3 regions of the Arthrobacter sp. NPDC093125 genome follow, and region 1 is predicted to be linked to each of the others. Evidence: riboswitches for the same ligand, from Rfam matches in the RefSeq annotation. Region 1 holds a riboswitch; each other region holds the start of a gene.

Region 1 (3,188 bases):
CGGGTGTGCTGGTCCAATGGTCTGCGGCTGCAGGTGCTGTTGAGTCCTTGTTCACATTTGAAAGTGTGCAACGTAACAATGAGAACTAGCAAGTAACAAAGGGCGCATTCGTCCGCATCGTGAGACAAAACGCCGGTTTGTGCTTCAAATCACAATTTTGCGCGCCCCTACTTCTCCTTCGATTTTTCCAGACCGAACGTTCAGATAAGCATTTTTGGCGAATTTAACAAAAAGAAGCAGGCTTACAATCGTAGATTCTTCAACCCGAGCCCGGACGCCGAAATTCGGGGGCCATCATTTCACCGTTGTCCAGCTGTGACGCAAACAGAATGAAAAAATTTGGCCGATGCACGGTTACGGCTTTGGGGTCAAACGGCCGGCGCCTACGGCACGTGCCGGAACCTGCGAAAAATCCGGTGCCCGCAGTGCACTGTCACCAGGCTGGGTTCACAGCCGGTTCACAGGAACACCAAGGCGCCGGCTAGTCAGCTGATCGGAGAGTTGTCCTATGGCCCCTTCGCATTCCATGACCAACAACCTCCCCCAACTGAGCCACCCGGACGGCTCGCCGATACGCGCCCTCGTCGTCGACAATGAGCCCAGCCTCTCGGAGCTCATGAGCATGGGGCTGCGGATGGCAGGCTGGTCCGTAGCAGTGGCAGCGGATGGCCCGGAGGCGGTCAAGCTCGCGAAGGAATTCCGTCCGGACGTCCTGGTGCTGGACGTGATGCTTCCCGGTTTTGACGGCGTCGAACTGCTAGGGCCGAACTGGTGGTGGGTGACCTGGTCCTGAACCTGGACACCCGTGAAGTCGCCCGTGCAGGTGATGAGCTCCAGCTCACGGCCACTCAGTTCGAGCTGCTGCGTTACCTCATGGAGAACCCAAGCGCGTGGTGAGCAAAGCGCAGATCCTGGACCGTGTGTGGAACTATGACTTCGGTGGCCAGGCCAACATCGTCGAGCTCTACATCTTGTACCTCCGCAAGAAGGTGGATGCGGTCCACCCGCCCATGATCCACACGGTCCGCGGCGCGGGCTATGTGGCGACGAAAAGGTCGTGGCCACCGACCGCACGCGGCGACTCGAACTCCCCGGTCAACCAGTGACGGTTCGGGGCGACGCGTCACAACTGCACCAGGTTCTCGTCAACCTGCTCTCGAACGCGCGCAAACACACCGGCCCGGGGACCACCGTGGTCACGGGAGTGTCACGGTCGGCCGATGGGAGCGTAACCGTCACTGTTACCGACGACGGCGGAGGCATCCCCCGGAGTTCGTAGACCGGGTTTTCGCGCGCTTCGCCCGCGCAGACGTCTCCCGCGCGGTTCGCCTACTGTCCGGCGAGGGTGCGGCCGGTTCCGGTCCACTGGGGCCAGCGTCAGCCGAGGGAACCAGCGGGCTGGGGCTGTCGATCGTGCAGTCGATTGTCGAAGCCCATGGGGGTTCTGTGGACGTAACATGACGCCCCGGCCGCACCCGGTTCACAGCGTGTCTGCCCGCGAAAATCATCGCACAAGGCGACGCGCCGCACTCGTGATCTCCGTTACCTAAATGTGACTTAAGCGAAAGCCTCCTGTACGGTCGATATGGTGCGGCAACCACTAGGGCCGCATGTCCGGATTGACGCCCAGCTCTGCCGCTTCCCGGATTCCGCTAGACCAGGCAGAGGCGGGGGAACCAGAGTCCCGGGCTTTCCGCATCAGCCCTTGGGGTGAAGCCGGCACGTGAATTTTTTTCCGTGCGGCCGGATGACCTCATCCGAACCCGACAGCTAACTCCGCAGGTGTTGAGAGGCAATCAACCATGTCTGAATTCAAGGCACAGTCGCGCCCTGATAGCGCTTCCCAGCAGTCCAGCCGCAAAATGTCACGCCACCGCGCCGAGTCCGCACGCCCCACGTCCGCCTGGGGCCGGCTCACCGCGAACCTCCCGTCATTCGGCCGCCGCACGGCAGTGCTGGCCACCGCCTGCGCAGTCCTCGTCGGGGTCGGCGCCGCCGGGCAGGCGGCCGAGCAGGCCGCTCCCCAGGCGACCTCCGAGGCGGCTCCCGCCGCAGCCGACGCCGTTGAAACGCTCAGCTTCGACAAGACGCTGATTTCCGCTTTGCCGTCCCCGACGGCGGCCTCGGTTGCACCGCAGTCCGTCACCAAGCCTGCACCCAAGGCCACGCAGAAGGCCGCACCGGCCAAGGCTGCACCGGCCAAGGCTGCACCGGCGAAGGCCGCTCCCAAGCCGGCCGTGAAGGCCGCCCCCGCACCGAAGCCGGCTGCTGCTCCGGCAGCGAAGGTTGTGCCCGCGAAGGTCGCGCCCGTCAAGGCTGCCCCGGCCCGCAAGCCCGCAGCTCCTGTCGCTGTCAACGACCCCGCCGGCGCCCAGGCCTACGCCGCCGCCAAGCTGTCGTCCTACGGCTGGGCCCCGGACCAGATGCAGTGCCTGATGAAGCTCTGGACCAAAGAGTCCGAATGGCGCACCACCGCCACCAACCCCAGCAGCGGCGCCTACGGCATTGTGCAGTCCCTGCCCGCCGAGAAGATGGCGAGCTCCGGGGCCGACTACCGCACCAACTACCGCACCCAGATCAACTGGGGACTGGGCTACATCGAGGAGCGCTACGGTTCTCCCTGCCAGGCACTGAACTTCCACTACGCCAACAACTGGTACTAAACCGCCCACTGGCGGTGTCCACGAGGCCTGCCCGCATTTCTGCACCACTTTGAGTTCCCGAAGGGCCCCGGATCGGCATGATCCGGGGCCCTTTGGCGTCGCTGCACCACGCTGCAGAGGGGAAAGTGGTGCAGAAATGGGGTGAGGTTAGGCGGAGCCCTTAGAGGCTGAGGGAAATGACCCTGCGGCCGTCGCCGTCCGCCTCCACGGACGCCGCGACCGAGGAGTAGTCGGGAATGCGGAGCACGCCGTCGGGCACTTCGCCGGTGTTCGGACCCACGGCTATGGTGCGGATGCCTGCAGCCAGACCGGCCGCAATGCCGGCGGGGGCGTCCTCGAAAATCACGGCGTCCGCAGGTTCCACGCGCAGCAGTTCGGCGGCCCGCAGGTACCCTTCGGGGTGGGGCTTGCCCCGGGCGACAAGCTCTGCGGTGACGGCAGTGCCCGGCATGGCCAGTCCCGCTGCCTCCATCCTGATATCGGCGAGGATGCGGTCCGCGGACGTCACGAGCGCCACAGCGTCGG
Region 2 (3,188 bases), on a different contig from region 1:
GCATCAGCCGCGCGGCCTCAGCCGGCAGCCTCGGCCTCCCGCTGGAGACCATGGTCAAGTCTTCCCCCTTCGGCTACCGCGTGAGCCCGATCACCGGAGGCGCGGGAGAATTCCACCGCGGCCAGGACTTCGCTGCCCAGTGCGGAACGCAGGTGTTTGCTGCCGCGAGCGGCAAGGTCACTTTTGCCGGCTGGCACCCGTACGGAGGCGGCAACAGGGTGGTCATCGACCACGGCAACGGCCTGGAAACCACGTACAACCATTTGTCGTCATCGAGCGTCCGGGTAGGCCAGAAGGTCAGCCGGGGCGAAGCGGTGGCACTTAGCGGGACCACCGGCGCTTCCACTGGCTGCCACCTCCACTTCGAGGTGATGGTCAACGGAGACGTCGTTGATCCCCAAGGCTGGCTCTGAGCAAGCCGATGGAGAACTCTCACATTCTCGTGACACGCCGTGATCTGAATGTGACATTCGCTCCGAACTGCTGTACCGTCTAAACCGCGTCAACTTTTCCGAAGTTGACGCCTTTGAGTGGATTGCCTAACTCTGCCACCGCTCAAGGTCCGTTCGCATTACATCGTCTGGCAGGGGCGGGGGAACCAATTTTGGTCTTCGCAAGAAGGCCTTGGGGTTAAGTCGCAAAGCTTCCCAGGAAGCAGCGCGGCCGGGTGACTCCCATCCGAATCCGACAGCTCACCTCGTAGGCATTGGGAGAGGCTACCTTTCGTGTCTTCACGCCACAATTCTGCGCGCCACCGTGCGCAAACGGTTCGCAAGAACCCGCTCGGCGCCGTGTCCAAGGCAGTAAGCGCCAATGCAGGAACAGTAGGTCGCCAGGCAGCAGTCGTCGCAGCCGCTTCAGGTCTTGTCCTGAGCGTCGGCATGCCGGCCAATGCAGCCGACGCCAATGTTGGTATTTCCGCCTCCGCTGAATCCGGATCCCAGGCTGCGCAGCTTGCTGTGACAGCCGCGCCCACCGCAACGGTCTCGTTCGAACGCCCTGCCGTCACCACCGAGGCAGCTCCGGTCATCGAAACCGTCGCAGTGCAGTCCAGCGACGACACCGCCGCCGCTGCAACTGCAGATGCCGCTACCGAAACCGTCACGGCCAAGGCCGCAACGGTTGACGCAGCAGGATCGGGCGCGACTTCGGGTCTCGCTGGCATTGCCTACACCGGCATCGGCAACCCCTACGTATGGGGCGGCACCACTCCCAGCGGCTGGGACTGCTCTGGATTCACGCAGTGGGTCTACGCGCAGGCAGGCATCAGCATTCCCCGCGTCAACGCGTGGAACGCCATGAAGCCCACTTCGGCTCCCGCTCCCGGCGACCTGGTCATGCAGAACGGCGGTGCCCACGTTGGCATCTACGTAGGTAACGGCATGATGATCAGCGCGCTGAACCCCTCGCAGGGCACCCTCCTGCACGCAGTGTCCGCCACGGGCACGGCTTCGTATTACACCCTTCGCTAAGAACCCCATTCGAGACGATCCGGCGTACCCCCAAGATGCCGGCGCGTCGCTAAACCGCGGCCTGCTACAGCGGGCAGCGGACCACGAAAGAGAGAAATCATGACTACACGTGCGACCAGTGCACGCCACCGCGCCGAGGTTACTAAGACCAACTCGCTGACCGTCATTGCCAAAGCTGTCGGCGACAACGCCGGTGGTGTAGGCCGCCAGGCTGCAGTTATCGCTGCTGCTTCCGGACTCGTTCTGACCAGCGGCATTGCCGCCAACGCTGCGGAGACCAACGTTCAGCGTGACTCCGCTTCCGCGTCCACCCTCGAAGTGCAGTCGCTTGCTTCGGCTCCGATCTCCGCTGCATCCAGCATCGCCATCTCCTACGAGAAGCCTGCTGTAACCACCGAGGCTGCCCCCGTCGTCGAGGCGCCCAAGCCCGTCGTCAAGGTTCAGGAAGCCGCCCCTGTTGAAGAGGCCGCGGCCCCGGTCGAAGCTGCCCCCGCAGTTCAGACCGCCTCCGTGAAGACCGCTGTAACCACCGAGGCTGCTCCGGCCAAGCCGGCTGCCAGCAGCGGCATGGGTGCTTCGATCGCAGCTGCTGCCTACGCCCAGCTTGGCGTTGCGCAGGACTGCACCCGACTGGCCACCAACTCCCTGGCCGCCGTCGGCATCAACTACCACGGCTGGCCGGCAGGCTACCTCTCCCTCGGCCGCACCGTCAGCGCTGCTGAGGCCAAGCCGGGCGACCTCGCCTACTACCAGAACGGCGGCATGGGCCTGGCCCACATCGCTGTTTACGTCGGCAACGGCCAGGCCGTCCACGGTGGCTGGAACGGTGGAACCACCGCTCTGTTCAGCGTGAACGTCGGCTCCGGCCCGGTCTTCATCCGCGTTGGCGGCTAAGACACACCGCTCTAAAGCTGAAAAGGACCCCTGCCGTTCGGCAGGGGTCCTTTTGCCTGCCCGGCATCCTACTGGCAGTGCCGTAAATGGCCTACTGGCGGTGCCCTAAATCACGCGGTTTATCCCCGGACACGCACCCTCCAATATTTGCCCGATTCGTCGATCTGGGCTAGGAGTGTTTACTCTTATGGTGTCGATCCATAGCCCGGACATGCAGAGGGCAGCCGGCCCTCGCGCCTCTGCCGGGTGCGGCCGTGAAGAGGTATGCGCATGCGCACGCTCGTTCTCAATGCTGGATATGAACCGCTGGCGGTTGTAAGTTTCCGCCGGGCGCTGGTCCTTGTGCTCACCGGAAAAGCCAGCGTGGTAGCCGAAGGTGACGATCCCGTCGTGGGGCCGCAGGACATCATGGGCCGCCCGTCCGTGATCCTCCTGAACCGGTATATCCGGCCGCGGTACACCATGGTCACCGCCGTGAGCCGGCGCGGGGTGCTGCGCCGGGACGGGCACCGGTGCGCTTACTGCGGAAAAGCAGCCCACACCATAGACCACGTCCAGCCAAAGTCGCGGGGCGGTGCAGACTCGTGGGAGAACCTCGTCGCTGCCTGCCTCCGGTGCAACAACGTCAAGGGTGATCACACGCCTGCAGAAATGGGTTGGAAACTGCGCTTCGTCCCCGCGCCGCCTGTTGGAACTGTCTGGCAGATCAAAGAACTGGAGAAGCCCACGCCGGCGTGGGATCCGTTCCTGCTTCCGGAGACCGCCGCATAACCCTCCGGCAGTAGGCTGGGGATGTGGACTTCGACACATTAATCCTGGCCG
Region 3 (3,188 bases), 440 kb from region 1:
TTCCAGACCATGGTGGAGGCCACTGCGGTGCGCGTCGTGGTGTTCAGCGCAGAGAACACCCCCGAGGAGTTCAACGAGGCCATCGAGCACATCGGTCTCGCCGGCGTCACCTACTCTGTGGGCTGGACGGCATGGCTGGACATCGCCGCGGCGGGCGTCACCAAGGCCAGCGCCTTGGAAAACCTCCGTACCCGGCTTGGTGTCGATCCGTCCAGGACTGTGGCGGTCGGCGACGGCCGCAACGATATCGAGATGCTTGCCTGGGCGAACCGCGGCGTCGCGATGGGGCAGGCCCCGGAAGAGGTGGTTGCCGCCGCGGATGAGGTCACCAAGTCCGTGTACGACGACGGCGCCGCCCACGTTCTGCACAGCCTCCTGTAGTTCCGCCTGGTCTTTCGCGACGCTCCAATGCTGTCTGAGGAATCTTCCTGCGGCAGGAGCGCTGCTACCGCACTTCGAGGATGAGCGAGAGCAGCCGTGCCGCTGCGGGGCGGGCCGCGTGCTCCTCGTTCCACTGGGACCGGGCCACCGCCTTGCTGACCGCCTGCGAGGTGATGCCGAGCTCGGCGGCCACTGCCTTCTGCTGTCCGCGCACGCCCGGGGTCAGCAGGTCCAGGACCCGCCATTCGGCCTGGCTGCGGTCGCGCACAATGTGGCCCAGCAGCCGAAGAATCGCCTCGCACTCGGCCGCCATATCGGCATAGGGACCCTCGACGGCCACGGGAATCCGCTCCTTGCTGTTGCGGAGCCTGTCCACCGCCCGGCGGGCGTAGATGAGGCTGTGGCCGCCGGCATCCTTGATCTGGTTGGGCAGCGGTTCGTTTACCGGCCCCACGCCGAGTCCCACGTACCAGCTGCCGCATCGAAGGGCGACCAGGGCGGCGTCCACTGCCTGGTGGGGACAGTCCACTATCCCCTGGACCTCGTCCTCGACCGACCGATCGAAGTCGAGGCGCGCGGGGATATGCCGGAGGTCCTTGAGCAGTTGCGGGACCCGGTCGCCGTCGCGCCGGCTGTCTGTTTGGTTGATAGTCAGCGTGAACATCGTGAATCACACTACCTGCTGGTCGCTGCGAGACAAGTTTGTCCCACCCGAACCAGGAGAGTTGTCCGTGCTGGAATTCTTGTCCCCGCCCCGAGCTGCTGTTATTCCCGGAGCGCAAAGCTTCCGCTGCCCGTATGCGGAAACAGCAGCGGCAGGCGCCGTAGCACCTGCCGCTGGTGTGTTTGAACTGACGCTTAGGCGTTGACGCGCACGTAGCTCGTTCCTGTCAGCCAGGAGGTCGGGTGAACGATGGTTTCGTTGACGCCGTTCATGCCACTGCTGATGGCCTGCCCGTTCCCGATGTAGATGGCAACGTGGCCGGAGCTGATGATCAGGTCGCCGGGCTGCGGGTTTGAAACCGGGGTTCCGTACTGGTGGAACTGCATGGGCGCAAGATCGCCCACCTGCTTGCCGATCGAGCGCAGTGCCTGCTCCACCAGGATGGTGCAGTCCTGGGTAGCTCCCAGCTGTGCACGGGCGGATGCCACGAGCGCGCCGCCGACTCCGCTGGCCGGGGTGGTGGAGGATGCCGTCTTGGTCGAAGCCGGCTTGATGGACGCGGAAGCGTGGTAAATGCCCATGCTGGCCTGCTGGGGTGCTGCCGGAGCGGCGTGCGGAACAGCAGGGGCAGCCGGAGCGGCCGGAGCGGCCGCCTGTGGAGCCGGTGCAGCGTGTGCGGCGCCCGGAATCACGATCTGGTCACCTGGGTAGATCACCGAGGACAGGGACAGCCCGTTGGCAGACAGGACGGCGTTCAGGGCAACGCCGTGCTGTGCAGAGATCGCGCCGAGGGTGTCGCCTGGCGCAACCGTGTGGGTGGCGCCGGATGCGGCAGGCGCAGCAGGTGCCGGAGCGTGAGCTGCGGTCTGGGCTTGGACGCTGGCGGTACCCGATGTCTCTGGAGCGTTGGCGCCGGCCATGGCGGGGGCTCCGACGCCGAAGACAAGGCCTGAAGCGGCGGCGACGGCGGCGGCCGGCCGGGCCATGGATGATGCGTTGGACTTCAGAGAATAGGACAGTCCCTGCAAAGCGATGGACTGAGTCGGGGTGGCGCGGTGGCGCGCGGACATGGTCTTACGTGACATGGATTTTGCCTCTCCCATGCCTGCGGGGTGAGCTGTCGGGTTCGGATGGGAGGTCACCCGGTCCTGCGTCCCTTGCGAAAGGGAGCGACAGGACTTAACCCCAAGTCCTTGGAAACCAAGGACGGTAAAGACGTGGTTCCCCCGTCCCTGCCAGTTGGATATTGCGAACGGATCCCGGTCAGCGGCAGGGCTCGGCATTCCTCCCGGGAGTGCCCCGACGGAAACCAAGGCACCGGAAGAGGCTATCCCACGAACCCGGTAAAAGTCACATTTGCGTAACGGCGCCGGTCGTTCCGGCGTGGCCTGGCAGCGAAATTCAGCCGGTTAAATTACGACGGCGGCTGGTGCGGTCCGCTTGGAACCGCACAGCCGCCGTCGTGCTGGGGAACGTTAGTGTGCTGCAGGCACGTAGCGCTTGATGGAGGCCTCGAGCTCTGCCTCTGCGGCGGCACGGTCGGCCCAGCCCTCGGCCTTGACCCACTTGCCGGGCTCCAGGTCCTTGTAGCGGGTGAAGAAGTGCTCGATTTCCTTGATCAGGAACTCGCTGACGTCGCTGACTTCCTGGATGTGGTCGAACCGGGGATCGGCCGGCACGCAGAGGACCTTGGCGTCACCGCCGCCGTCGTCGGTCATGTTGAAGACGCCGATGGGGCGGGCCTCAACGATGACGCCCGGGTGCAGATCGAAGTCCTGCAGCAGCACCAGTGCGTCCAGCGGGTCGCCGTCTTCGCCGAGGGTGTTCTCGAAGAAGCCGTAGTGGGTGGGGTACTGCATGGAAGTGAAGAGAACGCGGTCCAGGCGGACGCGGCCGGTCTCGTGGTCGACTTCGTACTTGACGCGCGATCCCTTGGGAATCTCGATGGTCACGTCATGCTTCATGGAATGCTCCTCGACGATTGCTTGGGTGTTTGCGGCACGCTGGCATCCATTTAGATTCAACGAAAAAGGGCTGTCGCTGCCGCCGACTACTATTGAGGATATAGCGAGAGGCCCAGGTTTCAGGAACTAATGGGGTAATTTCAGGACTTTGAGGACCAGCGGCATGAGGGGCACCACAG

What was found. Region 1 has a riboswitch for cyclic di-AMP ahead of ACIP9X_RS00345 (hypothetical protein). Riboswitches for the same ligand answer to the same signal wherever they lie in the genome.
Region 2: another riboswitch for cyclic di-AMP. It lies ahead of ACIP9X_RS13865 (C40 family peptidase); the one in region 1 lies ahead of ACIP9X_RS00345 (hypothetical protein).
Region 3: another riboswitch for cyclic di-AMP. It lies ahead of ACIP9X_RS02360 (LysM peptidoglycan-binding domain-containing protein); the one in region 1 lies ahead of ACIP9X_RS00345 (hypothetical protein).

The regions. Positions count from the first base shown of each region.
Region 1 is NZ_JBIVOQ010000001.1:72,844-76,031, forward strand. It holds partial or broken gene ACIP9X_RS00335 (response regulator transcription factor) at 509-1,106, shown strand; partial or broken gene ACIP9X_RS00340 (sensor histidine kinase) at 1,046-1,536, shown strand; cyclic di-AMP (ydaO/yuaA leader) riboswitch at 1,631-1,797, shown strand; gene ACIP9X_RS00345 (hypothetical protein) at 1,803-2,663, shown strand; gene ACIP9X_RS00350 (HAD-IA family hydrolase) at 2,824-3,188, opposite strand, start outside.
Region 2 is NZ_JBIVOQ010000006.1:213,759-216,946, reverse strand. It holds gene ACIP9X_RS13870 (M23 family metallopeptidase) at 1-413, shown strand, start outside; cyclic di-AMP (ydaO/yuaA leader) riboswitch at 527-720, shown strand; gene ACIP9X_RS13865 (C40 family peptidase) at 792-1,472, shown strand; gene ACIP9X_RS13860 (NlpC/P60 family protein) at 1,572-2,366, shown strand; gene ACIP9X_RS13855 (HNH endonuclease) at 2,637-3,137, shown strand; gene ACIP9X_RS13850 (molybdenum cofactor guanylyltransferase) at 3,161-3,188, shown strand, end outside.
Region 3 is NZ_JBIVOQ010000001.1:512,678-515,865, reverse strand. It holds gene ACIP9X_RS02370 (HAD family hydrolase) at 1-381, shown strand, start outside; gene ACIP9X_RS02365 (hypothetical protein) at 446-1,045, opposite strand; gene ACIP9X_RS02360 (LysM peptidoglycan-binding domain-containing protein) at 1,240-2,130, opposite strand; cyclic di-AMP (ydaO/yuaA leader) riboswitch at 2,133-2,329, opposite strand; gene ACIP9X_RS02355 (inorganic diphosphatase) at 2,521-3,009, opposite strand; gene dacB (D-alanyl-D-alanine carboxypeptidase/D-alanyl-D-alanine-endopeptidase) at 3,173-3,188, shown strand, end outside.